2 regions of the Psychroserpens sp. NJDZ02 genome follow, and region 1 is predicted to be linked to the other one. Evidence: riboswitches for the same ligand, from Rfam matches in the RefSeq annotation. Region 1 holds a riboswitch; the other holds the start of a gene.
The links. A riboswitch is a leader RNA that binds a small molecule or an ion and turns the genes downstream of it on or off. The one in region 1 is predicted to bind S-adenosylmethionine.
Positions count from the first base shown of each region.

Region 2: linked by a shared signal. The riboswitch ahead of E9099_RS16230 (Na+/H+ antiporter NhaC family protein) and the one ahead of E9099_RS04005 (O-acetylhomoserine aminocarboxypropyltransferase/cysteine synthase family protein) in region 1 are both predicted to bind S-adenosylmethionine.

Region 1 is NZ_CP039451.1:884,506-901,324, reverse strand. Features, by position in the region: gene rsmG (16S rRNA (guanine(527)-N(7))-methyltransferase RsmG) at 77-712, shown strand; gene metK (methionine adenosyltransferase) at 769-2,025, opposite strand; gene E9099_RS04010 (phosphoenolpyruvate carboxylase) at 2,378-4,957, shown strand; SAM riboswitch class I at 5,215-5,337, shown strand; gene E9099_RS04005 (O-acetylhomoserine aminocarboxypropyltransferase/cysteine synthase family protein) at 5,455-6,747, shown strand; gene E9099_RS04000 (OsmC family protein) at 6,776-7,228, shown strand; gene thrA (bifunctional aspartate kinase/homoserine dehydrogenase I) at 7,228-10,623, shown strand; gene E9099_RS03990 (trans-sulfuration enzyme family protein) at 10,683-11,852, shown strand; gene E9099_RS03985 (rhodanese-like domain-containing protein) at 11,870-12,160, shown strand; gene E9099_RS03980 (homocysteine S-methyltransferase family protein) at 12,355-13,368, shown strand; gene metH (methionine synthase) at 13,384-16,056, shown strand; gene metF (methylenetetrahydrofolate reductase [NAD(P)H]) at 16,371-16,819, shown strand, end outside.
Region 2 is NZ_CP039451.1:3,659,058-3,675,876, forward strand. Features, by position in the region: gene E9099_RS16210 (Crp/Fnr family transcriptional regulator) at 145-723, shown strand; gene E9099_RS16215 (alkene reductase) at 807-1,901, shown strand; gene E9099_RS16220 (OsmC family protein) at 1,930-2,355, shown strand; gene E9099_RS16225 (NAD(P)-dependent alcohol dehydrogenase) at 2,358-3,416, shown strand; gene E9099_RS16230 (Na+/H+ antiporter NhaC family protein) at 3,514-4,815, opposite strand; SAM-I-IV-variant riboswitch at 4,868-4,966, opposite strand; gene E9099_RS16235 (TolC family protein) at 5,233-6,564, shown strand; gene E9099_RS16240 (efflux RND transporter periplasmic adaptor subunit) at 6,576-7,775, shown strand; gene E9099_RS16245 (ABC transporter ATP-binding protein) at 7,780-8,523, shown strand; gene E9099_RS16250 (ABC transporter permease) at 8,526-9,746, shown strand; gene E9099_RS16255 (MFS transporter) at 9,815-10,981, opposite strand; gene E9099_RS16260 (bile acid:sodium symporter family protein) at 11,095-12,069, opposite strand; gene E9099_RS16265 (sensor histidine kinase) at 12,635-13,672, shown strand; gene E9099_RS16270 (LytR/AlgR family response regulator transcription factor) at 13,676-14,407, shown strand; gene E9099_RS16275 (hypothetical protein) at 14,538-14,837, shown strand; gene E9099_RS16280 (hypothetical protein) at 15,364-15,663, shown strand; gene E9099_RS16285 (DUF6515 family protein) at 15,907-16,503, shown strand; gene E9099_RS16290 (hypothetical protein) at 16,571-16,819, opposite strand, start outside.

The sequences.
Region 1 (16,819 bases):
GATAATTAATTAAGCAAAACAGAAGCTCCCTTTTTTGTGTTAAAATGTATATTTTTGCCGAAAATTATAAAAGACTATGGAGCTGATTTTAAAGTATTTTCCTGATTTAACACCTTTACAAATAGAACAATTTACTAAGCTTGAAGCGTTGTATCAAGATTGGAATCTAAAAATAAATGTAGTATCTAGAAAAGATATAGACGAGTTGTATTTACGTCACGTATTGCATTCTATTGCTATTGCTAAAGTGATTCAGTTTAAGGATGGAAGTTCTATGATGGATGTTGGTACTGGCGGTGGATTTCCTGGTATTCCTTTGGCTATTTTATTTCCTGAATGCGAATTCCATTTAGTAGATAGTATTAATAAAAAACTAAACGTAGTGAGAGATGTTGTTGCTGGTTTAGAATTACAAAATGTAAAAGTGACACACAGTAGAGTAGAAGATATAAAGGAAACTTACGATTTTATTATTAGCCGTGCTGTTGCTGCTATGCCAACTTTTGTACATTGGATCAAAGGAAAAGTAGCTAAATCGCAACAAAACGAATTAAAAAACGGAATTATATATCTTAAAGGTGGTGATTTAGCAGAAGAGTTGCAAAATTACCAAACTGCTAAAATTTATGATATTTCAGATTACTTTGAAGAAGACTTTTTTGAAACAAAAAAAATAGTGCATTTACCAATTAAATGGAAAGCACAGTATTAAATAAAAAAGCCTCTCAAATAATTGAGAGGCTTTTTTATATTAAAAAGGAGCGGATGTTATAATCCAAACTCAGCTTTTACTTTATCTACGTAGTCTAATTTTTCCCAAGTAAATAATTCAACATCTAAAGTGATGTCTCCTCCATTTGGTCTTGAAAATGTTTTAGATACAGTTTCGTTTTGTCTTCCCATATGTCCGTATGCAGCAGTTTCGCTATACATTGGATTACGTAATTTTAAACGGTCTTCAATAGCAGATGGACGCATGTCAAATATTTTAGATATTTTATTAGCAATCTCTCCATCAGTCATATTAAACGGGCAAGTTCCGTATGTATCTACAAAAATCCCCATTGGTTCTACAACTCCAATAGCGTAAGATACTTGTACTAAAACTTCGTCAGCAACACCTGCCGCAACTAAGTTTTTAGCAATATGTCGTGTTGCGTATGCAGCACTTCTATCTACTTTACTTGGGTCTTTTCCTGAAAAAGCTCCACCACCATGGGCTCCTTTTCCTCCGTAAGTATCAACAATAATCTTACGACCTGTTAATCCTGTATCTCCATGTGGTCCACCAATAACAAACTTTCCTGTTGGGTTAATATGGTATTTGATGTCGTCATTAAATAACGCTTGAATAGTTTCCGGTAACTTAGCAACTACTCTTGGTATTAATATCTCAACAATGTCTTTTCTGATTTTAGATAACATCACGTCATCAACAGTATCAAAATCATCATGTTGTGTAGATACTACAATGGCATCAATACGTTGTGGTGTATTATCATCACTATATTCAATAGTAACTTGACTTTTAGAGTCAGGTCTTAAGTAAGTAATGTCTTTGTTTTCACGACGTAACTCAGCTAATTCAATTAAGATTTTATGAGATAAATCTAAAGCTAAAGGCATGTAGTTTTCAGTTTCACGAGTGGCATAACCAAACATCATTCCTTGGTCACCTGCGCCTTGCTCTTCTTTGCTGTCACGATCAACACCACGATTTATATCGTCCGATTGCTCATGTATTGCACTAAACACACCGCAAGAATTACCATCAAACATGTATTCGCTTTTTGTATAGCCAATTTTGTTTATCGTATCTCTTGCTATTTTCTGTACGTCTAAATAGGTGTTAGATTTAACTTCACCTGCTAATACCACTTGTCCAGTGGTTACTAATGTTTCGCAAGCTACTTTACTGTCTTTGTCAAACGCTAAAAAATTGTCTATTAGAGCATCACTAATTTGATCTGCTACTTTGTCTGGGTGTCCTTCAGACACACTCTCTGATGTAAATAAATACGCCATATTTGTTTTTTAAAATGTATATAATAGATTTGACGAAAGCGTCTAAGGAAGTTTACACTGCCTTTAGCATTTTTTAATGAGGTTGCAATCAGTCAAATCCGTCCTCTAAATTTATTGAGGTGCAAAAGTAAGAAAATAAAGTAGTTTCTAAGGGTACTTAGAGTTAAAAATAGTTAATTGATTAATTTGAATCAATATTCAAGAATGAGTAAAAGTCAGTAATGTAGTTTTAAATTATGTATTTCTTATTAAGAAAACGATTTAGTATGATAATTTGTAAAATCTTGGCTTTTAAGATTGTCTTAAGCGATTGTTACTTAACTTTATAAATTAAATAAACTAAACGAAAGTCATGTCTTTACAACCTAAATTAACACGTTTTAATCAAAATGTATTGTCAAAATATCAAATATATAATGGTATTTTTATGACACTGCCTTTCGATACTATTACAAAAACAGGCGTATTACTTCCTTTGTTTCATGAAACCTGTAAAAACGGATTTGACAGTGGAGATAATCCTACCGTGATTGTCGATACTTTTTTTAAAAAATATCAGGCAAGACGTTCTGACAAAAGTAAAATAGATTTATTATTTCGTTTTATTCAATATATAGAACGCCAAGTTGTATTATTTGACGCTATAGAGGATGCTGCATTTCCTGTTGTTAATAATATGGATGGGATTGGTACGCTTCGTAGTTTAAAAGAGAGCGCTGCTGCGGAAGGCAAACTGGATAAGTTACGTGAGTATTTAGAAGATTTTAAAGTTAGGATTGTGCTAACGGCCCATCCAACACAATTTTATCCTGGAGCAGTTTTAGGAATCATTACAGATTTAACGGATGCGGTAAAACAAAACGATTTATTAAGAATCAACGATTTACTGGCTCAATTAGGGAAAACACCATTTTTCAAGCATGAAAAACCAACACCTTATGATGAAGCGGTTAGTTTAATATGGTATTTAGAAAATGTATTTTATGAATCCTTCGGAACAATTTATGACTACATCCAACAAAATATTTTTGATGGTCAACATATAGATAACGAAATTATTAATATTGGATTCTGGCCAGGAGGAGATAGAGATGGTAATCCATTTGTAACACCAGAAATTACAGTGAAAGTAGCCAAAAGGTTGCACGAAACTATTATAAAAAATTACCATAAAGATATTAGAAAGTTAAAACGTAAACTAACTTTTCAAGGGGTAGAAGCACGTGTTTCTAAAATAGAAAGCGAATTATACAAAAAGATTCTTAACGAAAAATCTAGTATTACTTTAGAAGGTTTTGTTTCAGAATTAAAAGACATTAGACAAATTATAATTGATAAGCATCAATCTTTATATGTTACGGAGATTACAAGTTTGCTTAATAAATTACATCTGTTTGGATTTCATTTTTCAAGTTTAGACATACGTCAGGATAGTAGAGTGCATCACTCAATATTTACAACGATGGTGGATGCTATGATAGAAAATGGAAGCAAAGATATACCAAGTAATTATCATGATTTACCAGAAAAGGAGCAAGTAAAACTATTGTCAGAGGTAAAAGGAACCGTTGATTTATCTTTAATTAAAGACGAAGAAACACTCAAAGCGCTTAATACGATAAAAGCATTAAAGTCTATTCAGCAGACCAACGGAGAGTTGGCCGCCAACCGTTATATTATAAGTAATAATCAAACCACTTTACACGTCATGCAATTATTTGCTATGCTTAAATTGGTTGCTTTTCAGGATAATTTAACTGTGGATGTAGGACCGCTTTTTGAAACTATTACGGATTTAGAAAATGCACATTTAGTAATGGAAGAGTTGTATACTAACCCTGCTTATGCTAAACATTTAAAAGCTAGAGGAAATAAGCAAACGATCATGTTAGGGTTTAGTGATGGGACAAAAGATGGGGGGTATTTAATGGCTAATTGGGCTATTTATAAAGCAAAAGAGCGTTTAACAGCTATTTCTAGAAAATATGATGTTACTGTGATATTTTTTGATGGGCGTGGTGGGCCACCTGCACGTGGAGGTGGAAAAACACATAATTTTTATGCGTCTTTAGGGCCAACAATAGAGGATAAAGAAGTACAGTTAACGATCCAAGGACAAACGATTAGTTCTAATTTTGGTACGTTAGATTCGTCACAATATAACTTAGAGCAGTTAATTAGTTCTGGGATTTATAATAGTTTAAGTGATACAGATTTACGTATGGTACCGGAAAATAGAGTGGTTATGGATAATCTTGCAAAGCTTAGTTATGAGGCTTATGTCGATTTTAAAAACCACCCCAAGTTTATATCGTACTTAGAACATATGAGTACCTTAAAATATTATGCAAAAACTAATATTGGAAGTCGACCATCAAAACGAGGGAAGGCTGAAGGGTTAGTGTTTGAAGATTTAAGAGCGATACCATTTGTTGGATCTTGGAGTCAGTTAAAACAGAATGTCCCAGGATTTTTTGGTGTGGGTACAGCGTTAAAACATTATGAGGATGCTGGCGAATTTGAAAAAGCACAAAAATTATTTCAGACGTCCAGTTTCTTTAAAACATTAATAGAAAACAGTATGATGTCTTTGTCAAAATCATTTTTTGACTTGACAAAGTATATGAGTGAAGATCCTGAATATGGCGCCTTTTGGAATGTGATTTATACGGAGTATAAAACAACAAAACGTCTAATTTTAAAACTTACTGGTTATACGGAACTGATGGAGGAAGAACCTTCAGGAAAAGCATCTATAAAAGTTAGAGAGTCTATTGTATTGCCATTATTAACCATCCAACAATTCGCTTTAAAGCAAATTCAAGAATTGGAAAAAGCGGAGGATAAGGATACAGAACTAATTGCTGTTTATGAAAAGTTAGTGACACGTTCGTTATTTGGAAATATTAACGCCAGTCGTAATTCAGCCTAAACTCTCGAATAAAGGTTTTGATTGTATATAAAAAAGCAAGTTTGAAATTATCAAACTTGCTTTTTCTTGTTTTAGCCGAATATATTTTTGTTTAATTCGTGTTTAGTAGAATTATATTCTGTTTTATTGATTATTATGTATTTTATTAGAAAATTATTCCGTTTTACTTGTTTGGGAACAATAAATTTTGCAATATTTGCCTATACAAAGTTCAATATCTTACTGAAAAGGAAATTTTTAATTTAAAAGTTTCCGTAATGTTATCAAGAAAGGCGGAGGGATAGACCCATCGAAGCCTTAGCAACCCTTAGACTTACTAAGAAGGTGCTAAATTCTACTTAATAGTCGATTCATTAATCGCTCTATTGGATAGATAACTAAAAACTAATTACTCATTTGTAATTGGCATATTTCTTTTTAACATTTTTCTATTAAGTACGCTTCTAACGAGGCTTATTTGACTTTTGGTTTAATTTATTAATTCAAAAACTAGAAAAATGAGTACACAAAAATTCGCAACACAAGCGTTGCACGCGGGACATGACACAAGTAAAACAGGAGGAACAAGAGCGGTTCCTATTTATCAAACATCATCTTATGTTTTTGATGATTCAGATGACGCCGCAGGACGATTTAATCTCTCTGTTCCAGGCTTTATTTACACGCGTTTAAACAATCCAACAAACGATATTTTAGAACAGCGTATCGCAGCACTAGAAGGTGGTATTGCGGCAGTTGCAACAGCATCTGGTACAGCAGCAATTTCTACAACATTATTAACCTTGTTAAAAGCAGGCGACCATATTGTGGCATCCAGTAGTTTGTATGGCGGAACGTATAATTTATTAAGTGTAACGCTACCAAGACATGGTATTACTACTACATTTGTAGATCCTTCAGATCCAGAAAATTTTAGCAAAGCAGCACAAGAAAATACAAGAGCAATTTTTGTAGAGTCTTTAGGGAATCCAAAATTGGACGTGTTAGATTTAGAGGCTATTTCTAAAGAAGCAAAAGCTGTAAAAGTGCCATTAATTGTAGATAATACTGTGGCAACGCCTTATTTGTTAAACCCAATTGCGCATGGAGCAAACATTGTAATTCATTCTTTAACCAAATATATTAATGGTAATGGAACATCGCTTGGTGGTATCATTATAGATGCAGGAACATTTGATTGGACTAATGGGAAATTCCCTGAGTTTACAGAACCATCTGCTGGTTACCATGGTTTAGTTTATAGTGAAGCTATTGGTGCAGCTGCATTTATTGCTAAAGTTAGAATTGAAGGTTTAAGGGATTATGGTGGGGCATTAAGTCCGTTTAACGCTTTTCAAATCATTCAAGGATTAGAAACATTGGAATTAAGAATTTTAAAGCACTCTCAAAATGCTTTAGAACTAGCAAAATGGTTACAAGAACAACCAGAAGTAACTTGGGTGAATTATCCAGGATTACAGACTAGTAAATATAATAGTTTAGCTAAAAAGTACTTGCCAAAAGGACAAAGTGGTGTGGTTACTTTTGGAGTTGATGGTGGTTTTGAATCAGCTAAAAAAATAGCAGACACCACAAAATTATTCTCGTTATTGGCCAATATTGGTGATACAAAATCATTAATCATTCATCCGGCAAGTACTACGCATCAACAATTAAGTGATGAGGCGCAACAATTAACAGGAGTGACTAAGGATTTAATAAGACTATCCGTAGGAATCGAAAATATAGAAGATTTAAAAGCCGATTTAAAAGAAGCTTTTGCAGTCGTTAAAAAAACAGTTTTAGCTTAAGACGTTACTTAATTAAAATTCGGAAAAGATGAGTGATTTAAAATTTTCAGTAGCAGGAGTAAGCACATCTGCGACGCAATTTGTTGGAAAAGCAAGGCAGTTTAAATTAGTAATAGATGAGCCCGAAGCTTTAAATGGTGCAGACGAAGGCGCTAACCCAGTAGAATATATTCTCGCTGGATTTGCTGGCTGTGTTAACGTTGTTGGTCATTTAGTGGCGAAAGAACTTGGTTTTAAAATTGATAAATTGAACATAGAAGTGTCAGGAGATATTAACCCAGGTAAGTTTCTAGGGACATCAAATAATGAGCGTGCAGGTTTTAAAAATATAGAATTAAAACTAGTGCCAGAAACTACTGCAAGCATTGAAACATTAGTTAAATGGTTAGAAATTGTTGAAGCACGATGTCCAGTTAGAGATAATTTATCTAATAATACACCAGTAAAAATCTCAGTACAAAAAGAATACAATCTTAATTAATGACAGATTTACAATACATAGACAGTATCGATTATGTTACTCTAAGTGGTAAGGCAACTAAAATAAAGTTGTCTTATCAAGTGTTTGGTAAAGCATTACATACAGCTCCAATTGTATTGGTAAATCATGCGCTAACGGGTAATAGTAATGTTGCAGGAGAAGATGGTTGGTGGTCAGATTTGGTTGGCGATAATAAAGTTATCGACACTAAACAATATACTGTTTTAGCGTTTAATATTCCAGGAAACGGATATGATGGTTTTTTAATTGAAAATTATAAAGATTTTATTGCTAGAGATATAGCAAAACTATTTTTAATAGGATTAGAAAAACTAAACATCAACTCGGTTTACGCTATGGTTGGTGGCTCTCTTGGAGGCGGAATTGCATGGGAAATGGTCGTTTTAAAACCCAATTTAGCAACCCACTTTATTCCTGTAGCAACAGATTGGAAAGCAACAGATTGGTTAATGGCTAATTGTCAAATACAAGAACAGTTTTTGGTCAATTCTAAAAACCCAGTACATGACGCTCGCATGCATGCTATGTTATGCTATCGTACACCGGAGTCTTTTAAATCAAGGTTTCAACGTTCTAAAAACGAAGACTTAAATCTGTTTAATGTCGAAAGTTGGTTGCTGCATCATGGTAATAAATTGCAAGAGCGTTTTCAGCTGTCGGCTTACAAGTTAATGAATCAATTATTACGCACAATTGATGTTACTAAAGGTCGGGAGCCAAATACAAATGTGTTAGATGTTATTCAATCTGAAACTACAATTGTTGCAGTAGATTCTGATTTGTTTTTTACTGCTGAAGAAAACAGAGAAACACAAAAACAGTTAGCGTTAACGCATTCAAATGTGACTTACAATGAAATTAATTCCATTCATGGTCATGATGCTTTTTTAATTGAGTTCGAGCAACTCGAAAACATAATTAAAGGCATTTTTAAACCTGCATTAAAAGAAAAGAAAATGAAGATATTAAAATTCGGAGGAAAATCTCTAGCCAATGGTGAAGGTTTAAATCGCGTTATTTCTATTATTGAAAATAAAATTAAAGCCGAAGAAAATATAGCTGTTGTTGTTTCTGCAAGAGGAAAAGCTACAGATCAACTAGAAAGTATACTTGAAAAAGCTGTAAAAGATGAGGCTTATGCTACAGATTTTGATGCTTTTAAAAAGGATCAAAAAGGAACGATTGTAGTAGATTTTGAAACAGAATTTTTAAGATTAGAAAGTTTGTTTGCAGGTGTGCAATTGTTAGGGGATTATAGCCCGAAAATTAAAGATGAAGTTTTAGCGCAAGGCGAATTGATTTCAGCTAAATTAATTACAGCATTATTAGTGGATAAGAATATTAATGCAAAAGTGGCAGATGCTAGAACGTTTATAAAAACAGACGATACCTTTGGTAATGCAAAACCAATAGATGCGCTGTCTAAGAAAAATGTAGTTGCTTATTTTAAACAAAATAATGGCACTACAGTAAATATTGTAACTGGTTTTATAGCGTCTAATAGAGATAATAAAACAACAACTTTAGGTCGTAATGGTAGTAATTACACTGCTGCATTATTGGCTAATTATCTTGATGCTGAAGAGTTGCAAAACTATACGCATGTTAATGGTATTTATACCGCTAATCCAGATTTGGTAGCAGATGCTAGAAAAATTGAAAGACTGTCTTTTACAGAGGCAAACGAGTTGGCCAATTTTGGGACGACCATTTTACACGCAAAAACTATTATTCCTTTAATAGAAAAAAATATTCCATTACGTATTTTAAACACATTCAATCCGGAAGATAAAGGCACAATAATAACGGCTCAAAATAAAGATAAAGGTATCCGTTCGTTATCTGTTTTAGATAATGTGGCTTTAGTAAATATCGAAGGTCGTGGTTTATTAGGTAAAGTAGGTGTAGATGCTAGGATTTTTACTGCTTTAAGTAAAGAGAATATAAGCGTTAGTATTATTTCTCAAGGCTCGTCAGAGCGTGGCATTGGTTTGGTCATTGAAGCCGAACACGCAAATAGAGCCGTTATTGTTTTGGAACAAGAGTTCGAGAATGATTTCTATTCGCAAGACATTAATAAAATTAGTGTTATAGACGATGTGTCTGTCATTTCAATTATTGGTCAAGAGCTAAGCACGTTTCACAAACCATTTAATACCTTAATTAAAAACCAGATTATTCCTATCCTTTTCAATAACACAATTACTGGCGAAAATGTGAGTATTGTGGTTAGAAAAAAGGAACTTCATAAAGCCTTGAATGTTATTCATGGAGAGATCTTCGGAATCTCAAAAAAGATAAATCTAGCCATTTTTGGACATGGTTTAGTTGGTGGAGCTTTAGTGAATCAAATTATTGCTTCAGCTAAAGATATCGAAAAACGTAAAGGGATTAAGCTTAATATTTTTGCGATTGCCAATTCCCAAAAGGCATTATTTAGCAAAAACGGAATCGATAAAAACTGGAAAAACACATTAGAAACTAACGGTGAAAATTATAAGATTGAAGATGTCTTTCAGTTTGCAAAAGACAATCATTTAGAAAACTTAATAGCTATAGATAATACGTCAAGTTTAGAATTTGTATCTAATTATATTAAGTTGGTAGAGCAAGGTTTCGATTTAGTTTCGTCTAATAAAATAGCCAATACTATAGATTTAGAATTTTATAACCAATTACGTAATACTTTAGAGAAACATCAAAAAAGTTATTTATACGAAACTAATGTTGGTGCAGGTTTGCCGCTAATAGATACTATTAAATTGTTGCACCTTTCGGGTGAAAATATTGTGCGTATTCGTGGTGTGTTTTCTGGATCGTTAAGTTATTTGTTTAATACATTTTCTTCGCAAGACACCTCGTTTGCAACCGTATTACAGCAAGCTCTGGATAAAGGGTTTACAGAACCAAATCCAAGAGAAGATTTAAGCGGAAACGATGTCGCAAGAAAACTATTAATCTTAGCGAGAGAATTAGATTTACATAATGAAATTAGCGATGTAACTATCGAAAACCTAATTCCAGAACCGCTTAGAGAAATTGAAACGGCTCAGTTTTTAGATAGTTTAGATGAAATGAATACTGTTTTTCAAAAGATAAAAGAAGCACAAAAAGAAGGTCACGTATTAAGATATATTGGCGATTTACACGGTGATTTATCGCAAGAAAATGGAGCGCAATTAGATGTTAAACTGGAGTCTGTGCCTAGTCAATCGCCTTTAGGAGCATTACAAGGGGCCGATTCTATTTTCGAAATATACACAGAAAGTTATGGCGAAAAACCCATTGTTATTCAAGGTGCAGGAGCAGGAGCATCAGTAACAGCAAGAGGTGTTTTTGGAGATATTTTAAGACTAACAGAAAAAAATAATTAAATAAATGTCACGCTGAGCGCAGTCGAAGTGCTTTAATAGTTGATTTTAAAAACAAATTAATGGATTCTAATAATTTTGAAACCCAGGCCATAAGAACACAAACAGAGCGTTCTCAGTATTTAGAGCATTCTACACCTTTGTACTTAACATCTAGTTATGTATTTGAAGATGCCGAAGATATGCGAGCCTCTTTTGCAGATGAGAAAGAGCGTAATATTTACAGTCGCTATTCTAATCCAAACACATCAGAGTTTATAGATAAAATCTGTAAAATGGAAGGTGCAGAAAGTGGTTATTCTTTTGCTTCGGGTATGTCTGCTATATTTTCAACATTTGCAGCTTTATTAGATGTAGGCGATCATATTATTTCATGTAACAGTGTGTTTGGTTCTACACAAACCATGTTTAAAAATATTTTACCAAAGTGGAATATTTCTACCAGTTATTTTAAAATAAATGAACTTGATAAAATTGAAAGCTTAATTCAACCAAGTACTAAGGTTATTTATGCAGAAAGCCCAACAAATCCAGCAGTAGATATTTTGGATTTAGAAGCTTTAGGTCGCATTGCTAAAAAGCATGATCTTATTTTAATTATCGATAATTGTTTTGCAACACCTTATTTACAACAACCTATACAATTTGGAGCAGATTTGGTAATCCATTCGGCAACAAAGTTAATAGATGGTCAAGGTCGTGTACTTGGTGGTGTTACAATTGGTAGAGCAGATTTAGTTAAGAAAGTCTATTTATTTTCAAGAAATACAGGTCCAGCATTGTCACCTTTTAATGCTTGGGTATTGTCTAAAAGTTTAGAGACTTTAGCGGTTAGATTAGATAGACATTGTGAAAACGCATTAAAAATAGCAACATTTTTAGAAGGACATGATAAAGTAAATGTTGTAAAATATCCTTTTTTAAAATCGCATCCACAGTACGAATTGGCTAAAAAACAAATGAAAGCTGGTGGTAATATTGTTGCTTTTGAAGTTAAAGGTGGTATTGAAGCAGGACGACAGTTTTTAAATAACATTAAGCTACTATCGTTATCTGCAAACCTTGGTGATACTAGAAGTATTGTCACGCATCCAGCATCAACAACACATGCAAAATTAACTGAAGAAGAAAGATTGTTAACGGGTATTACTGGCGGTTTAGTACGTGTTTCGGTAGGATTAGAGCATCCCGATGATATTATCAAAGATTTAAATCAAGCGTTAGCGCAATAAAAAATAAAACACAAGTTATGAGTAATAATTCAGAATTTAAAAACATTCAAGAGTATCTAGATAAAGGTGCTGTAATATTAGACGTTAGAACGGAAGGTGAGTATAATGAAGGTCATGTAGATAATTCATTACATATCGTTTTAGATGAATTGGAATATGAAATAGACCAACTAAAAGCGCTTGATAAGCCAATAATAACATGTTGTAGAAGTGGAGCAAGAAGCGAAAGAGCAAAAGAACTTTTAGAAGACAATGGCTTAGATGTCATTAATGGAGGACCATGGGAAAATGTAGAATCTTATTTGTAAAATAATAAAATATTTACATCGATTTGTCATTCCTGCGCAGGCAGTAATCTAGTATAAAGATTGAAGTAAAAGACAAGAGTAAATAAGTAACGTCAGTTCGAGTGATTTTATGACGAAGGAATGAAATAGTATCGAGAACAAATAATAATAGTACTTAAGGTTTTCTTAGGTGTAGTTGAAATATAGTATTAAGGATGGCAAATATTAGAGAAGAATTAAAAAAACGAATTTTAGTGTTGGATGGTGCTATGGGTACCATGTTACAGGCTTATAAATTTTCTGAAGACGATTTTAGAGGCGAACGTTTTAAAGATTATGCATCGCCATTACAAGGAAATAACGATTTGTTATCCATCACGCAGCCAGAAGCTATAAAAACCATTCATGGTAAATATTTTGAAGCTGGTGCCGATATTATAGAAACCAATACCTTTTCTGGGACTACTATTGCAATGGCAGATTATCAAATGGAAGATTTGGTGTACGAGCTAAATTACCAATCGGCTAAAATAGCTAAAGAAGTGGCCGATGAGTTTACTGCAAAAGAACCGCATAAACCACGCTTTGTGGCAGGTTCAATTGGGCCTACAAATCGTACGGCTAGCATGTCTCCAGATGTAAACGATCCTGGTTATAGGGCAGTAACTTTCGATGAGTTGCGTATAGCTTACAAGCGACAAGTAGAAGCGTTAATAGATGGTGGAGCAGATTTGTTATTGGTAGAAACGGTTTTCGATACCTTAAATGCAAAAGCAGCTTTATTTGCTATTGAAGAAGTTAAAGACGAAAGAAATATAGAGGTTCCTATTATGTTAAGTGGTACCATTACAGATGCTTCAGGTAGAACATTGTCTGGACAAACAGCAGAGGCTTTTTTAATTTCTATATCGCATATTCCATTATTATCTGTAGGTTTTAATTGTGCTTTAGGTGCTAATTTATTACAACCACATTTAGAGGCTATTGCTAGTAAAACGGACTTTGCTATTTCGGCACATCCAAATGCAGGATTGCCAAATGCTTTTGGAGAATACGATGAAACTCCAGAAGAAATGGGAGAACAAATAGAAGAATATTTAAAAAAGGATTTGATAAATATTATTGGAGGTTGTTGTGGTACAAGTCCAGAACATATAAAAGTGATAGCTTCTATTGCAGCAAAATATAGTCCGCGTCGTCATTCTGAACTTGTTTCAGAATCTCACTAAAACAACAGAATGAAGATGAAAATTAAACAAACAAAGTACATGAAATTGTCTGGTTTAGAGCCTTTGGTTTTAAGCGAAAACATGAACTTTATAAATATTGGTGAACGTACAAATGTAGCAGGTTCGCGTAAGTTTTTACGATTAATAAAAAACGAAGAGTTTGACGAAGCACTAGATGTTGCACGTCACCAAGTAGATGGAGGCGCACAAATTATCGACATTAATATGGACGATGGTTTAATAGATGGTGTAAAATCCATGGTTCGTTTTTTAAATCTTATTGCAGCAGAGCCAGATATCTGTCGAGTGCCTATTATGATTGACAGTTCTAAATGGGAAATCATAGAGGAAGGTTTAAAAGTTGTACAAGGTAAGTGTGTCGTAAACTCTATTTCTTTAAAAGAAGGCGAAGAAAATTTTATCTGGCAAGCCAAACAGATTAAGCGTTATGGAGCAGCCGTTATTGTTATGGCTTTTGATGAGGTTGGGCAAGCAGATAATTACGACAGGCGAATAGAAATTGCACAACGTTCTTACGATGTTTTAGTAAATAAAGTGGGCTTTCCTTCGGAAGACATCATTTTCGATTTAAATATATTTCCTGTAGCAACAGGAATGGATGAACACCGTAGAAATGCTATCGATTTTATTGAAGCAACACGATGGGTAAGAGAAAACTTAATAAATGCAAGTGTAAGTGGTGGAGTAAGTAATGTCTCTTTTTCTTTTAGAGGAAATGATGGTGTTCGCGAAGCCATGCACTCGGTGTTTTTATATTATGCTATTCAAGCAGGTATGAATATGGGAATTGTAAATCCAGCCTTATTGGAGATTTACGATGATATTCCTAAGGATTTATTAGAACATGTAGAAGATGTTATTTTAGATAGACGCGACGATGCTACCGAACGTTTATTAGATTTTGCAGACACTGTAAAAGGATCTAAAAAAGAAAAAGTAGCTGATTTATCTTGGAGAGAAAATCCATTACAAGATAGAATTACACACGCTTTAGTAAAAGGTATTGATGCTTTTATTATTGAAGATGTAGAGATAGCAAGACAAGAAACTGCTAAACCTATTGAAGTTATAGAAGGTAACTTAATGGTTGGTATGAATGTGGTTGGAGATTTATTTGGTGCAGGGAAAATGTTTTTACCACAAGTGGTGAAATCTGCTCGTGTCATGAAAAAAGCAGTATCCTACTTAAATCCGTTTATTGAAGCCGAAAAAGGTGAAAAACAAAAAGCTTTAGGTAAGGTGTTAATGGCAACTGTAAAAGGCGATGTGCACGATATTGGTAAAAATATTGTGAGTGTTGTTTTGGGTTGTAATAATTATGAAATTGTAGATTTAGGTGTTATGGTGTCGCCAGAAAAAATAATAGCAGCTGCTATTGAAGAAAATGTAGACATTATTGGTTTGAGTGGTTTAATTACACCGTCGTTAGACGAAATGGTGTATTTGGCTAAAGAAATGGAACGCCAGAATTTTGTTGTTCCGTTGTTAATTGGAGGTGCAACAACCTCTAAAGCGCATACCGCTGTAAAGATTGATACGCAATATAAAAATGCAGTTGTACATGTTAATGATGCCTCTAGGGCAGTAACTGTTGTTAGTGATTTATTGAATCCTAAAACAAGTAATTTATATGTTGCTAAATTAAAGAAGGATTATGACGAGTTTAGAACCAAGTTTTTAAAACGTGGTAAAGAAAAATCATACATCAGCATTGAAAAAGCAAGGGAAGAGAAGTTTAAAATCGATTGGAATACAAGTCATATTGTAAAGCCAAAAACACTAGGTGTTCAAACGTTAGAGCAGGTTAGCTTAAAAGAAATTCTGCCATTTATAGATTGGAGTCCGTTTTTTAGAAGTTGGGATTTACATGGAAAGTATCCAAACATTTTAACTGATGAGGTTGTTGGCGAGCAAGCCACTATTTTGTTTGAAGACGCTCAAATTATTTTAAAGGAAATTATAAACAAGCAGTTATTAAAACCGAAAGCTATTTTTGGTTTGTTTGAAGCAAATACTATTAATGATGATGATATTTCTATTCAGAAAAAAGGAGAAGAAATAGCTGTTTTTAGAACGCTACGTCAGCAATTAAAAAAACGAGCAGGAAAACCAAGTTTTGCGTTATCAGATTTTATTGCGCCTAAAGAAACTGGAATTACCGATTATATGGGCGCTTTTTGTACTGCTATTTTTGGAGCAGACGAGTTGGCTAAAAAATATAAGGATAAGGAAGATGACTATAATGCCATAATGGTTCAGGCAATTGCAGATAGGTTTGCTGAAGGCTTAGCTGAGTATTTACACAAACAAGTAAGAATAAAACATTGGGCTTATGGTGCAAATGAAGACTTAACAAACGAAGATTTAATTAAGGAAAATTATAAGGGTATTCGTCCAGCACCTGGATACCCAGCGTGCCCAGATCATTTAGAAAAAGAAACGATTTGGGACTTGTTAAAAGTAGAAGAACAAATAGGTGTAACGCTTACCGAAAGTTTAGCCATGTGGCCAGGAGCTGCAGTTTCTGGATATTATTTTGCAAACGAAGAAGCGAAATATTTTGGATTGGGTAAAATTACAGACGATCAAGTAAAAGATTTTGCACTAAGAAAAAATATCACATTAGAAAAAGCAAGAAAATGGTTGCATCCTAATTTAACAGAGTAAATTTCTGAGAAGACAGGAGGCTATTAATAGATGAGAAATATAGTTTTTTAAAGCTGAAAAATGACTGATAAGTGCGTTAGGGATTACGCGTTCATTCTTATTTGATTAAATAAGAATTCGTGATTGCTTCACGGTTGAACGGTGTGTTTGAGTTACTCGAAGAGAGCGAGTAGTGAAAGCCCGACGTTTTGCGATCCTGCAAGGCGAAGTGCCAAACTTGTTTTGGTATCTAAAACCTGGCAGGTATGAGTAAAACGAAACGCCCGGAAAATACATAATAATTTAATAAAACACCCATTGTCACGGGGAGATACATGAAAGTAACAGAACACATCACAAAGGGGGAAGGGAAAACACAATTTTCTTTCGAGATTTTACCACCATTAAAAGGGCAACACATACAGTCGGTTTTTGATAATATTGATCCGTTAATGGAGTTTAAACCTCCATTTATTGATGTGACTTATCATCGGGAGGAGTATGTCTATAAGGATTTGGGTGACGGTTTACTTAAAAAACAAGTGGTCAAAAAGCGTCCTGGAACAGTCGGTATTTGTGCTGCAATTCAGAATAAATATAATGTGGATGCTATTCCACATATTTTGTGTGGTGGTTTTAGTAAAGAAGATACAGAGAATTTTTTAATCGATTTAGATTTTCTAAACATTGAGAACGTGATGGCTTTGCGAGGAGATGCTGTGAAAACAGAAACTTATTTTACACCAGAAAAAGATGGGAATGTTTTTGCTAGTGACTTGGTTAA
Region 2 (16,819 bases), 1.5 Mb from region 1:
AACCTGTCTAACTTTAAGTTGGACAGGTTTTTTATTTACATACTGTTTTAAGTCGTAAATGAGACTTCTAGTAGGTGTACAAAATAGTTTCAAATCTATAGATTTGCTATTGTAAAATGCTTTTCCTTTTAGCATCTTTGTAATATGATTTATCAGTCTATTACAAAACATATTACTAATCACATCTCGCCATCGCAAGACGATCTGCAATTATTTAATTCTGTTTTAACTCAAGTGTCTGTTTCTAAAGGACAATATTTACTTAAGCCAGGAACTTATGTAAAGCATCAGTATTTTGTAGTAAAAGGCTGTTTAAAGGCTTATTATATAGATGATAAAGGGAATAATCATATCATACAGTTTGCTGTGGAAAATTGGTGGATAGGAGATTTTGAAGCCTTTTTTAATCAAACACCTGCTAAATTATATATCGAGGCTATTGAGGATGCACAGTTATTGTCCATTAATTATGATACGCTTCAAAAGATATATGAGCAAGCACCTATTTATGAGCGCTATTTTAGATTATTATTAACAAGCGCTTTTATCGGTCAAAGTAAACGCATATTGTCTTCGCAAGAAAAGAATACCAAAGAGCGGTATTTAGAATTTTGTGCCTCGTATCCATTGATTGAAGACCGTGTGCCAAACTATGATATTGCTAACTATTTGGGTGTTACACCAGAAAACTTGAGTAGAGTCCGAAGGCTTATAAAAAGTTAAATCTATCTTAATTGATTTACATCAATGCTATTGGTTGTTATGTAGTGTAACTTTGTTATTATTAATAACTTACATTATTTACAATGAAAAAGCAATCCTTATTAACACCATACAATACAAATTTAAATCTTAAAAACAGAGTCGTTATGGCACCGATGACACGTAGTCGTGCTAATAACGAAGGTAAAGTAGCGACGGATGAGTTGCAAGGTTTATATTATGAGCAACGCGCTTCTGCAGGCTTACTAATAACAGAAGGTTCTCAAGTATCAGAAAAAGCTGTAGGGTATATAAATACACCTGGAATTTATACAGATGCACAAGTAGACGGTTGGAAAAAAGTAACTAAGCGTGTACATGATAAAGGTGGTAAAATCTTTATTCAATTATGGCATGTTGGACGTATGTCGCATCCCGATTTTCATAATGGTGAATTGCCAGTTTCGGCTTCAGCCTTAAATCCAAATGCTAAATCATTTACTCCAGAAGGTTTTAAAGATACAGTGACGCCCAAAGCAATGACTATTGCGGATATTAAGCAAACGGTAGATGATTTTAAAAATGCAGCAACAAATGCTATAAAAGCGGGATTTGACGGCGTAGAGATTCATTCTTCAAACGGGTATTTATTTCAGCAATTCATTAATGGTTGTTCAAATAAAAGAACGGACGACTATGGCGGTAGTTTAGAAAACAGAGCGCGGTTCTTCTTTGAGGTTGTAGATGCTATGAAGACTGTTATTCCTCAGGAGAAAATAGGTGTTCGTTTCAATCCATCTTTGCACGGTATGTTTGGAATTACTTTAGATGAAGACACGATTCCTACGTTTGAATACATCATTAAAAAACTAAACGATTACAATTTAGCGTACGTACATTTATCGGAACCGTTTACAGATGTTTCTGAAGTACCTTTTGCGGTAACCGAAATCGCTAAGCATTTTAGACCATTATATAACGGAACATTAATGATTAACACTGCGTTTGATAAAAATAAAGGAAACAAAGTTATTGACGCTGGTGAAGCTGATCTGGTAGCTTATGGAAAACCATTTATCTCTAATCCGGATTTAGTAGAACGTTTTGAAAATAATTTAGAGTTAGCAGATTGGGATCAAGAGACATTTTACACAACAGGAGTAAAAGGATTTACAGATTACCCAAAAGCATCTAAATAATTAATTAGTTTAACTTAAAACACACAACATGAAATTTACAAGAAAAGCAACTGCAGAATGGAAAGGTAGTGGTAAAGATGGACAAGGGAGCTTAACGACAGGAAGTAAGGTTTTAGATAAAACAAACTATTCCTTTCATACACGCTTTGAGGATGGCGAGAAAGGAACCAATCCAGAAGAATTAATAGGAGCGGCACATGCGGGTTGTTTTGCTATGCAATTAAGTTTTTTATTAAATGAAAGTAATTTTACGGCAACGACTTTAGATGTTGACGCTAACGTTACTTTTGAGGATGGGGCGATTACAAAAATCACGCTAAACCTAGTAGGGATTGTTCCAGAGATTGATGCAGAACAATTTCAACAAATAGCACATAAAGCCAAAGAGGTTTGCCCTGTTTCGAAAGTATTAAACACAGAAATTGAGTTAATTGTAACTTTAAAAAAATCATAATAATGACAACTACAACAGTAAAAGCATATGGTGCAACCGCATCAACCGAAGATTTAAAACCGTTAGATATTCAGCGTAGAGCGGTTGGAGCAGACGATGTAAAGATAGATATTACGTTTTGTGGTGTATGTCATAGTGATATTCATACCGTAAGAAATGACTGGAAAGGGTCTACTTATCCTGTCATTCCTGGACACGAAATTATTGGTCGTGTATTAGAAGTAGGTCCAGGAGTTACTAAATATAAAGTAGGAGATAGAGTAGGTGTAGGTTGTTTAGTAGATTCTTGCCAAACATGTGCCTCTTGTGAACAAGATTTAGAACAGTTTTGCGAGAAAGGAGCGACTTGGACATATAATAGTCCAGATAAGCATATAGAAGGTGCGCAAACTTATGGCGGGTATTCTACATCGGTAGTTGTGGACGAAAAATTTGTATTACGTATTCCGGAGAATTTAGACGAAGCAGCTACAGCGCCATTATTATGCGCAGGAGTTACTACTTGGTCACCATTAAGTCACTGGAAAGTAAAAAAAGGAGATAAAGTAGGCGTTATTGGTTTAGGGGGATTAGGACATATGGGGGTAAAGTTTGCGCATGCATTAGGAGCTCAAGTGGTAATGATTACAACGTCTCCAGAAAAAGGGAAAGATGCCAAAAGATTAGGAGCGCATGAAGTATTGGTGTCTAAGGATGCTGAGGCTATGAAAGCACACCAAGGTAGTTTTGATTTTATCTTAAACACTATTCCTGTTGGTCATGAAATGGATCCTTATTTAGGATTGCTTAAAATTGATGCTACTATGGTATTAGTTGGAGCGGTGGAGCCTTTAAAACCGTTTCATAGAGGAAGTATCATCGGAGGACGTAAGCGTATTGCTGGTTCATTAATTGGAGGTATTAAAGAAACACAAGAAATGTTAGATTTTTGTGGGGAACATAATATTACAAGCGATATCGAACTTATTGACATGCAAGATATAAACAATGCTTACGAGCGTATTACAAGTAACGATGTTAAGTATAGATTTGTAATTGACATGAAGTCTCTTAAAGCATAATATTTAAAATACAGTGTATATTACAACAGCATCTAATTTAGAATTAGATGCTGTTTTTGTTTTGTAATGTTTGGGGTTAAGCCTGCTGTTTATTGTTTTAACTTAAACGTAAGGGTTTAAAGTTGATAAAAAGTAGAGTGTAGATCAACAGAAGTAGTAAATACCATGTGTTTGATACTAAATCTAAATAATCTATTTTTCCTTTAGAAAAACTTAAAATCATTAAAACTTGTGCTCCATAAGGTAAAAGACCTTGCGTAATACAAGCAAAAATATCTAAAATAGAAGCGGTCTTTTTATTATCTAATTGGTAATCGTCATTTATAGTTTTTGCAATAGGCCCAGTAATTATTATAGAGACCGTGTTATTAGCAATAGCCATATTAGTCGTACTGACTAAGGTTGCAATGCCTAATTGAGCCGTTTTTTTATTCTTAATTAGAGTTTTTATTTTTACTAGTATGAATTCAATTCCACCATTTTTCTTTACCAACGCAGCTAAACCTCCTGTAAGTAGTGATAGTAAGAAAATTTCTGTCATGCTTGTAAAACCAGTGTAGGCAATTTTTGTAGATTCGATAAGTGTAAAATCACCGTAAATAATACCTAACAATCCACCAAATATAACACCTAAAAGTAAAGTTATAAATACATTGACACCTATAATAGACAATACAATTACCAGTAAATAGGGTAGTATTTTTATAATAGAATAGCTATAAACAACTGTTTCTGTTTCGGTAGATTTTAAACCAAAACCTTGAAAAATTAATATGGCAATAGTAAATAAAGCAGCGGGAACAGCAATTTTGATGTTCTGTTTAAATTTATCACTCATTTTACAACCTAAAGACTGTGTGGCTGCAATGGTCGTGTCCGATATAACCGATAGATTATCTCCAAACATACTACCACCTAATAGCGCACCACATAGGATAGCTAAGTCAACACTACTTTTATCTGCAAAACCAACAACTATAGGAGCTAATGCAACGATGGCCCCTACAGAAGTTCCGGTAGAAACCGATAAAAATCCAGCAATTATAAAAACACCAAAATAGATATAGTGTATCGAAATATAGTCCAACCCAAGATTAACAATAGCATCTACACTACCTGTTGCTTTAGTAATTGCAGCAAATGCACCTGCTAATAAATAGATTAAGCACATGGTTAAAATTTTATCGTCACCACACCCTTTTAAAAGGGTTTTAATTTTAGAGTTTATAGATTGTTTAAACATTAAAAAAGCAACAATAATACCTGTAATTACTGCAATAGGAGCAGGAAGTGCATAAAAATCGTTTTGATAAATACCAGCACCTAAGAATGTAAAAACAAAGACCAATAAAGGTATTAATGCTGAAAATTTTGGAGTAATTTTAATTGACTGTTCCATTAATTATATTTCATTTTGAAAAGGAAATAGAATGGACAAATAAAAAGAAATATGAATTAACATTTGTTCCAAATACTTGGCTTATCTATTTAGCACCTTGCTCGTTATTGCAGGTTGCTATCTCCTTTTATTGAGATTCTTGATAATTTATTTAAGTGGGCAAAAATAGTGCTTATATGGTATTGTAATTCTTAAAAAATGTTAATTCTTCACCACAAAATTAAAATTTTTATTTTGTGGTGAACGGGTTGTTTGTAGGCTGTTTATGGTTTGAATCCCTTTTTTAAGACTTTTACTATAAATCTCATCGATAAATAATGAGGTTTTGTATAGTGAATTGCCGCAAACGTCTATCGCTTTGTAATATACTAGTATATAGTTTCATCTTTGAAGTGTAGAATCAAAACACTTAAAAAAATGAAATTATATCTAATACTAGTAAGTCTGTTCTTCGTGCAATTCTCATTTGCACAAGACGCTTCAATCAACACAGCATCTAAGGTGTGGTCATTAGAAGATTGTATTACTTACGCTATAGAAAATAACATTACGGTTAAGGAAGCTGCTTTAAATAAAAGTATTGCCGAAATAGATTATAGTAAATCAAAATCGTCAAGATTACCAAACCTATTTGGTACAGCGTCTCAAAATTTTTCTAGCGGAAACACTATTGACCCAATTACAAGTAGTTATGTTACAGATCAAATAAACAGTACTAATGTTGGTATTAACAGTTCGATGACCTTGTTTCAAGGAAACCAATTGACTAATCAAATTAAACAAAACAAATTAGTATTGGAACAACGTATGTTTCTAGAAGAGGTCGAAAAGAATAATATCGAATTGAATATTTTAGAAGTCTATTTACAAACGCTTTATACTAAAGAAAGTATCGCTATTGCTGAAAACAACTTAGACGCTTCAGAGAAAGAAGTACTAAGAGCAAAAGCCCGTTTAGATGCAGGTACTATTGCCTTAAGTGATTATACAGAAGCACAAAGCCAAGCAGCGACAAATAAGTATAATGTGATTGCTTCTAAAAACGATTACCAACAATACATCATTCAGTTAAAGCAATTACTAGAATTATCGCCTTTAGAGGAGTTAGAGATTGAAACCATTAATGAAAATATGGATTTAATTAATTTAGAAATTGATAAAAATCAATTATACAATAATGCTATTGGCTTTTTACCAGAGATACAAGCAAGCAAATTAAATATAGCTGCAAACGAGAAAGAACTGGACATTGCTAAAGGTGGTTTTTTGCCAACATTGTCTTTAACAGGAAGTATAGGATCGGGTTATACGAGTATTAATGATAATACGTTTTCAGAACAGTTTGATATTAATTTTAATCAGAAAATTGGTGTATCATTAACAATCCCAATTTTTAATCGAAACCAAACAAAAGCCGCGGTTCAAACCGCTACTGTAAACATTGAGAAAGCTCAAATACAAAAACAAGGTGCAGAAAAAGAAGTTTACAAAAAAATAGAAACAGCGTATCAAAATGCAGTTTCTGCTCAAGAGCAAGTCATCGCGGCGGAAGCATCTAAAACAGCAGCAGAGCAGTCGTATAAACTAGCACAGAAAAAGTATGAGTTAGGTGGTTTAAGTACAACTGATTTAGTGATTAGTCAAAACACGTTTACTAATACGCAACAAAACTATTTACAATCTAAATACTTAAATATCTTATATCATCAATTATTACAATTTTATCAAGGAAACGATATCAAACTTTAATCAATACCATTATGAAAAAGAAAATTATAATCAGCATCTTAATATTAGCAGCAATTGGCACAGTAGCCTTTGTGTTTTTAAAAGGTGACGATGCCATCATCGTAGAAGCAAAAACGGTTGTTGCGAAAAAAGCTAATGTAACAACTATGGTTACAGCAACAGGTACTATGGAGCCTATTACGCAAGTAGAAGTAGGAACGCAAGTGTCTGGAGTAGTAGAAAAAATATATGTAGACTACAACAGTATTGTTAAAGAAGGCCAATTAATTGCAGAATTAGACAAAACCAACCTTAACGCATCAAAAACACAAGCACAAGCGGCTTATGATAATGCTGTAAGTCAGAGAAATTACACGCAAACAATTTACGAAAGACAAAAAACATTGTATGATAATCAAGTAATTAGTAAATCAGATTTTGATGATGCTAATTTTAATTATCAAACAGCAAAAGGTACGGTTACTCAGCGTTATTCAGACTTACAATCTGCCATAACAAACTTAGGTTATGCTAATATTTATTCGCCAATAAACGGCGTTGTATTGTCAAGAGCTATAGACGAAGGGCAAACCGTTGCAGCAAGTTTAAGCACACCAACGTTATTTACCATTGCACAAGATTTAAAAGAAATGCAAGTAGAAGCAGATGTAGATGAGGCAGATATAGGACAAGTAATAGAAGGGCAACGTGTTGAGTTTACCGTTGATGCATATATTGGTGAAACCTTTAACGGAATTGTAACACAAGTACGTTTAGATCCAACAGTAACATCAAATGTAGTAACTTATACTGTAGTTATAAAAGCAGATAATCCAGACTTAAAACTTAAGCCAGGTTTAACAGCAACCATTTCAATTTATACTATGGAGTTAAATGATGTGTTGACTGCAGAAGCAAAAGCTGTCAATTTTAAACCAGAAAAAGCGACTTTAGAAGCTTATAATAAACAAGAAGAATTAGGACCTAGTTCTATAGAACGTTCTAGAGAAGGAACTACGCTTTGGGTATTAGAGAATAATGGCGCAATTACTCCTAAAAAGGTAACTCTTGGAGCGAGTGATGGTGTTAATGTAGAGATAGTAAGCGGTATTGCTGAAGGAGAAAAATTAGTATATAGTTTATTAGGAGTTTCTAAATCAGAAGCAGGAACAGACGCTAAAAGTACAAGTCCATTTATGCCACAACGTGGAGGCGGTGGAGGAAAAAGATAAGATTATGAAAAAAGAAATCATAAAAATAGAAAATTTAAAACGTGAGTTTACGATGGGAACCGAAACGGTTCATGCCTTAAAAGGAATATCGTTTAGTATAAAAGAAGGTGAGTTTGTTACCATCATGGGATCTAGTGGTTCTGGTAAAAGTACCATGTTAAATATTTTAGGGTGTTTAGACCAACCAACTTCTGGAGTGTATGAAATTGATGGTGTTAGTGTAAAAGATTTAAGCAGAAATGAGTTAGCAACCATTAGAAACGAAAAGATAGGTTTCATTTTTCAATCGTATAATTTACTAGCAAGAACTTCTGCTATTGAAAACGTAGAGTTACCATTGTTGTATAACAGTAAAGTTAGTACTGAAGAACGAAGGGAACGCGCAATCAAAGCCTTAGAGATGGTTGGTTTGGGCGAACGATTACATCATACACCTTCGCAACTTTCAGGAGGACAACAACAGCGTGTAGCCATAGCAAGATCTTTAGTTAATAATCCAGTAATGATTCTTGCAGATGAAGCTACTGGTAACTTAGATACTAGAACGTCTTATGAGATTATGTCGTTATTTCAGGAGCTAAACAAAAAAGGTATTACCATAACTTTTGTAACGCACGAACCAGACATTGCTACATTTAGTAGTAGAACAGTAGTGTTAAAAGATGGCGAAATTATGCAAGATTATCAAAATCATGATGTGCAATCTGCAGCAACCGAATTAGCAAAATTACCTAAACAAGACCATTAATTATGAGAGTATTAAACTTATTTAAAATAGCGATGAAAGCAATTATTCTCAATAAAACGAGAACTTTGCTTACTATGTTGGGGATTATTATTGGGGTAGCTTCTGTAATTGCAATGTTAGCTATAGGGGAAGGCTCAAAAGAGAGTATTCGTGCTTCAATTTCTGCCATGGGTTCTAATATGATAACCGTTAAACCTGGTGCAGATGATAAGGGGCCTGCAAGAGGTAGTGGAGGTGATGTTCAAACCTTAACACTTCAAAATTACGAAGTGATTAAAGAAAACGCAGATTTATTGAGTTATGTAACGCCTGTTGTAAATGGAAGTGGACAAATTATTAACGGTTCTAATAACTGGCCAAGTAGTATCTACGGTGTAAACCCAGACTATATTAAAATTAAAGTTGTAGGCTTACAAAGTGGTAGTATGTTTACAGATGCTGAGGTTAAATCGGCTTCTAAAGTGGCTGTTATTGGGCAAACCGTTGTAGAAAATGTATTTCCTGATGGTCAAAATCCTGTTGGTCAAATGATTCGTTTTAATAACATTCCTTTTACAGTGATTGGTGTATTAGAAGAAAAGGGTGAAAATACCTTTGGTCAAGACCAGGATGATGTTGTTATTGCACCGTATACAACGGTACAAAAACGTATTTTGGCAATCGATCATTTAAATCAAATTATGGCATCATCAATTAGTGAAGATGATGCAGAAGCGGCGGTAATACAAGTATCAGAAATTTTACGTACAGAACATAAATTAATGGATACAGAAGCCGATGATTTTAATGTGAGTTCTATGGAAGAGTTGATTTCTGCATTTAGTTCGACTAGTGAAATGTTAACGGTTTTATTAGTTGCAGTGGCAAGTATTTCCTTGTTAATTGGTGGTATTGGAATTATGAATATTATGTACGTTTCTGTAAAAGAACGAACAAAAGAAATTGGTTTAAGAATGGCTGTAGGTGCTAAAGGAGCAGATATTTTAATGCAGTTCTTAATTGAAGCCATTTTAATAAGTATTACCGGTGGTATTTTAGGTGTTCTCTTAGGACTCGCAGCTACTGTTTTTATTGAAAACTTTTTAAACTGGCCAACAAGTGTCGCGCTGTATTCTATTGTTATTTCTTTTGCTGTGTGTGCAGTAACAGGTATCTTTTTTGGATGGTATCCAGCTAGAAAAGCATCGGCTTTAGACCCAATAACCGCTTTACGTTACGAATAATAGCGTTTGATTTTTAAATTAATATAAATATTAAAAAGACTAATTGTTTTAAACAGTTAGTCTTTTTTTTATGATTGATGTTTTGGTTCAAAAATAAATTGAACAATTAAAATACTTATTGATATTAATAACCCTAAAACAGAAACACCTTGCCAACCAAAATGTTGCCAAGCATACGCACCTAAAAATGTACCTAAAGCTCCACCAATAAAAAAGCCCACCATATAAACCGTATTCACTCGATTTCTAGCTTCTGGATTCTTAGAAAAAATAGTAACTTGGTTAGTAATATGTAATACTTGCATCCCTAAATCTACTACAATTACGCCTAAGGCTAAACCAATTAAAGAGTATCCTGAAAAAAGGAAAATCACCCAAGAAATCATTAATAATACGGTAGAGAAGATAATCATACTTTTTCTAGTATATTTATCATTCATTTTACCAACAACGGTTGCGCCAAGTGCTCCAACAATACCAAAGACACCAAAGGCACCAGCAACATCGCTATCGTAATTAAAATGATCTTCCATTAAAAAAACAAAGGTGGTCCAAAAAACACTCAAACCTGCAAAACCAAGTCCAGCGCGTAAAGCAGCCAATCGTAAGGAAGGTTCTGTTTTAAAATAATGACCTATCGATTTTAATAAACTTCCGTAACTTCCTTTATAATTGGGCTTAATTTTCGGTAATTTATATTGAAGTAAAACAAACAGCAATACCATTAATACCGTTGCAGCAGAAAACATAAAGCGCCAGCCAAACCATTTTCCTATAACACCACTTATTACACGACTTCCTAAAATACCAATTAGCAATCCGCTCATTACGATACCTAAGGCACGTCCTCGACCTTTGTCGTCAGATAATTGAGCAACCATTGGCACAAATAATTGTGGTAAGGCAGACGAAAAACCAATGAAAAAGCTACTTATAATCAAAAGATATAAAGTACTTGATAATGATGCCGCTATTAGTGAGAGAATCATTAAAACAAAATCGAATTGTAATATTTTTTTGTTGGAAACCTTATCACCCAAAGGGACAATAAATAATAAACCAAAAGCATAACCCAATTGTGTAGCTAAAGGCACATTACTTACGGCAGATTCACTAACTCCAAATTCTACAACCATTTGATGTAAAAGTGGTTGGTTGTAGTATAGGTTTGCAACAACAAGTCCAGCAGATATACTCATTAAGTATAATACGGAATTTGATAATGTTTTGTTCATTTTTTAGAAATTTAAAATCTTGGATTATTTTCAATCGCCAAATATCAGAACTACTTTTTCGGATAACAAATAACTGCTGAACTTATTTTATGAAAAGGTTGCTCTTTTTAAATTTAACTTTCAAGAACTTGCGCTCTACTTTTTTTAGAAGCGACAATACTAATAATTAAGATCTGTGTGGCATGAAACAACATGAGCGGCAAAAGAATAATACCAACCGATGCCATGTTTCCGAATAATATCTTAGAAAAAACAGTACCATGTACTAGTGATTTTTTAGTACCACAAAACTGTGCTGTAATCTGATCTTCGGCATTCAATTTTAATTTTTTAGAGATAAAACCTGTTAGTGAAAAAGCAATGCCAAACAATACAATCACACCAATAAAAATAATGCCTAAATCTAAAAGAGAGACGGCACTAAAAATATTATCATTAAAAGATTCTGCAAAACTTTTATAGATTATTAATAAGATAATAGATTTATCAAACAGTGTTAATTTACTCCTGTGTTTGTGAGCAAAAGCACCTAAAAAACGTTGTAATAAGAGCCCTAAAATTACAGGTAAAATAATTTGAACAATCAGTTTTAGATAGATATCTGTAAAATCAAAATCGGTTTGAGCATCATTTACAAACAAGCCCATCCAAAGTGGTGTAATTGCAATTCCTATAATTCCAGAAATACTTGCATTAAAAATAGCTGCAGGTATATTTCCTTTTGCCATAGACACCATAACAACAGACGATGATACTGTAGAGGGGAGTGCTGCCAGGAAAAAGAAAGCTAACCAAATGGTTTCTTGTTCTTCATTCTGAAGTAATGGTCTAAATAATAAAACCAATAACGGAAACATTAAAAAAGTAGCACCTTGTACTAAAAGGTGTAATTTCCAATTTTTAAGACCTGATTTTAACTGTGTCGGGTTTAATTTTAATCCGTAGAAAAAGAAGATAAGCGAAATTCCTATCGCACTAATCGTGTCGATAGGAATTTTACTTTCTTGTGCTCCCCATTGTGGGAAAAAATAAGCTATTAGAATAGTCCCAATAATAGAGAGGACAAATTTATCAATCTTTAATTTCATGTTTATTTTCTTTGTTTCTATATGCTAAATTAGGTGTTTAAGGTAGTAGAAAATATTAATTCTGCTACAATCATAATCAGTAAAGGTTGCTAAATTTTAAATGACATTCCAGAAGATATTGCTTTTGGTAGTAATCCCTGAGATCTCATTAAATTAATTATAAAAATATCACCAACAAAAATACTAATGTTAATATAGATATGTGATATACAAAAGCAAAAGAAAAGAAATCGCTATAAGGAACAAGAACTGCAAGAGATCATTAAATTGAATAGCGGACTATGTTTGTAGTTTGTTTAATTAATACCGGGATTACTATTTTAATAAATAGGTTTTAATCTTTAATAAATGTGTATTTTCATTTTATCGTTATAATAAATAAAAATTACTATAGATAAAATCTTAACATTGGTATAGTAAATAGTCTAAACCATCTATTACGTTAAAAAGAAATAACAATTAGTTTTATATTTGAAGTGCTCTGTGAAAGCGGAATTAACACAACATTGATTATAAATTCTGTTAGTGTTATTCGATTTTATAACAAGACTTAAATCATAACCAAATGCATGAAAATAAAAACATAACAACCTTTTCTCACGTATTAATTTGGATTGTACTATTTAGTATGCCATACTTTTTATCTTATGGACAGGAACAAGATTTAAATAGGCTAGTGGCTCATTTTTGGATTCCATTAATATTTTCTGCAATTATATTTTATCTCAATTATTTTATATTAATAGATGCATTTCTGTTTCCCAAAAAAATGGTGCAATTTGTTATTATTAATGCTGTCATTATAATGATATTCTTATTCTTAAAAGAATTTATAGAAGACACTTATTTTTCAGATTTAGCAAAAAAACGCTCTAACAGTAATGGAGGTGAAGGACCTCCTTTTAAAATGTTTGTATACATTCGAGTACTGTCTTATATGGCACCTTTGTTGTTTTCAATAGCAATAAAAACAACAAAAAGATGGGTAAGAACAGAGGCTGAACGTAAAGAAGCGACAAACATTAAATTAAAATCAGAATTACAACATTTACATTACCAATTACAACCACACTTCTTTTTTAATTCGTTGAATAATATTTATGCTTTGGTAGATATTTCACCAGAACAAGCGAAGACTTCGATTCATAGCTTAAGTAAATTAATGCGTTACATGTTATATGAAACAAATGAAGAATCCATAGCGTTATCTAAGGAAGTCGAGTTTATGAAAAAGTATATCGAATTAATGAAGTTACGAGTGTCAGATAAAACAGTGGTTAATTATAGTTTTCCTTCGGAAGCAACAACAATTAAAATTGCACCTTTATTATTTATCTCATTAATAGAAAATGCTTTTAAGCATGGTGTATCGGCAAGCAAACCAAGTACGATTAATATAAATATGACGTGTAATGATAAAACAGTTTTGTTTAGTATTGTAAATGATAATTTTCCTAAAAAAACAGATGATAAAAGTGGTTCTGGAATAGGACTTCTTAATATCGAAAAACGTTTAGAATTATTGTATCCAAATAAAAGTAGTTTTAAGACCTTTGTAAAAGACGAGCGTTATATTGCGCAATTAGAAATAGAAACACACTAAATTATGAGTAATATAAAAATAACCTGTGTTATTGTAGACGATGAGCCTATGGCGCTTAATTTAGTAGAAAGTTATGTAGAGAAAACACCTTTTCTAGAGCTGAAAAAGAAGTGTAGTAACGCTATTGAAGCTATGGAGTTTATAAAAACAGAACCTGTAGATTTATTATTTCTAGACATACAAATGCCAGATTTAACTGGTATTGAGTTTTCTAAAATGTTACCAAAAGAAACACGTGTAATTTTCACAACAGCATTCGACCAATATGCTTTAGAAGGTTTTAAAGTAGAAGCTTTAGATTATTTATTAAAACCTTTTGATTATGCCGAGTTTCTTGCTGCCGCAAATAAAGCAAATGCTTGGTTTGAATTGCTAAAAGGAAACCAGCAGAGTAGTAGTGTATCCAATGAAAAAGAATTCCTATTTGTAAAATCAGAATATAAGCAATTGCGTATTAAGTTGGCTGATGTTTTGTATTTTGAAGGGTTAAAGGATTACATTAAAATATGGTTAAAAGATAATCCTAAACCTATTTTAACTTTAATGAGTTTAAAATCGCTTCAGGAAGAACTTCCTGAATCTCAATTTATGCGAGTACATCGCTCATTTATTGTTTCACTTAAAAATATAGATGTTATAGAGCGTAGTCAGATTATTATTAATAACCAGCGTATTACGGTTTCTGAGCAGTATAAACCTGTTTTTTTGGAATTTGTGAGTAATAATTCACTTTAAAGTAAAAAATACTGGCCATTCATCCTTGTTTTCTTGCATTTGAAAGATTGGGGCGTTTCGTTGGTCTAATATTTCTGTTAATAGCTAATGCTCGGAGTACCTTTGTAACAACATAAAACCCCAAATTGTTATGAAAAAAATCACACTATCACTAGTTATAATTATAAGTTTATTTAGTTGTAACAGCGTTAAAAACGTAAGTACATCAAATTTATCAGAAGCAACTGTATTATTAAGTTCATTAAACTCAAGTTCTTCAGTTCAACAAATTGTAAGCCTTTTTAGTTTATTAGATTCTAATGAAGATAGGTCTATTAGTTCTACGGAAGCTATTGGACCTATAGCAGAACATTTTACACGTTTAGATGCTGACAGAAACTCAAGTTTAGATATTACAGAATTAACAGGATTATCGAGTCTGTTGAAATAATATTTTTATTAAATTAGTCTAAAGAAAAGGTATGCTTCATTGTGTACTTTTTTTTTGTGCCATAATTATAATAGTAATACAAGAAGTCTAGGTATAGCATTTTCTACTGTGATATATTTTGAAGAACTAAAGTGGTGCATTAAAATGATGTAAAAGGATAATTCAAGGCTTATTTTAGTCTTAGTAAGCCATGGTCGTTACATGAAGAATTCTCGGGAACTCAATTTTTACGTTTAGCTTGTGCTTTTATTGTTTAAAAAAAAGAATGAAGCTATAGAATGTAGTTAGGTCATTATGAATAACAAATACATTATTATTATTATTATTATTATTATTATTATTTCTGAGTAGTTTGTCTCTGTTTTTCTTGAATTTGTAAATGAATAAATCACTTTTGAGGAAAAGAATTATCCATTCATCTATATCTTCTTGTATTTGAAAGGTTGGGGCGTTTCACTGGGCTAATATTTTTAAGAATAGCTAATGCTCGGAGTACCTTTGTAACAACATAAAACCTCAAATTATTATGAAAAAAGTCACACTATCACTAGTTATAATTATAAGTTTATTTAGTTGCAATAGCGTTAAAAACATGGATACATCAAATTTGTCTAAAGCAACAGTATTATTAAGTTCATTAAACTCTAGTTCTTCAGTTCAACAAATTGTAAGCCTTTTTAGTTTATTAGATTCTAATGAGGATAAAGCTATTAGTACTACAGAAGCTATTGGATCTATAGCAGAACACTTTATGCGTTTAGATGCTGACAGAAACTCAAGTTTAGATATTACCGAATTAACAGGTTTATCTAGTTTATTGAAATAATATTTTTATTTAATTAGTCTAAAGAAAAGCATAGTCTAAAGTATACCTTTTCTTGTTTTATCTCATAATTATATTAGGTATTTAAGCTGGAACAAATGTGGTCTGTAAAACCAGCTATTTAATAGATACAATATGGGCATTGGTCTATTTGTCTTTTTTTAAAGTTTTAATACCTGTATCTTTAAGCTATAGAGGCAATACGGGGTCACAAAGTATTGAAGTTAAAATTAAACACAAATAATTATGAAAACACATATTAAAACATACGTATTATCAGTCGCTTTTTTATTAGCATTAACAACACAAGTATTAGCTCAAAAAAAGCATGTTTCAAATACAAAAGAAGTAACTAAAACGACAAAGCGCACTGTAGCGATAAAAAACAATAAAAAAATATCAAGTAATAAAGTAACTTATAAAACGCCTAAAAAGAAAGTGGTTTCTGTTAGGAATGTACCAAATAGGTCTGTAGTTACTCATAAAGGGCAAAATTACTATTATGCAAATAATAAGTATTATACGCAGTCTAGGGGACATTATATTGTTATAGCTCCAAAGGTAGGGTTTAGAATAAAAGTATTACCAACAAATTATAAGAGAGTGCAGTTTAATAATCGTTTCTATTTTAACGTAAATGGTATCTTTTATACACAAACAAATAACGAATATGAAGTTGTAGATCCAGAGGTTGGGACTGTTGTTTATGAGTTACCAGGCGATTATGAAAAAGTAATATTAAATGATCAGACGTATTATGAATATGCTAATGTTTTATATGAGAAAGTACAGGTAGATGGGACACGAGCTTACGAAGTTGTAGGGATTATAGATATGGATTAAATTATTAGAATTTTGGTTGATTTTTAATGGTTGAAAAGGGGTGATTTTATAATTACCCTTTTTTTTATTAAAAATAATTTGGTTTGACATCTTTAGCTTTTATAACTTTAGTTTCAGAAATAAATTTCATAAAAAGATAAAGTGACATATAATGGCATATCAATATTAGAACCGTAAACGTTTGGCTGTATAGAAAATATTCATTTATAGGTGATAATCCTAAATTGAATATGGTTGCAACACCTGAAGTTAATAAAATCGTACCATTAGCATAATTATCACTAATATATATTATAGCAAAAGTAATAGCATAAAT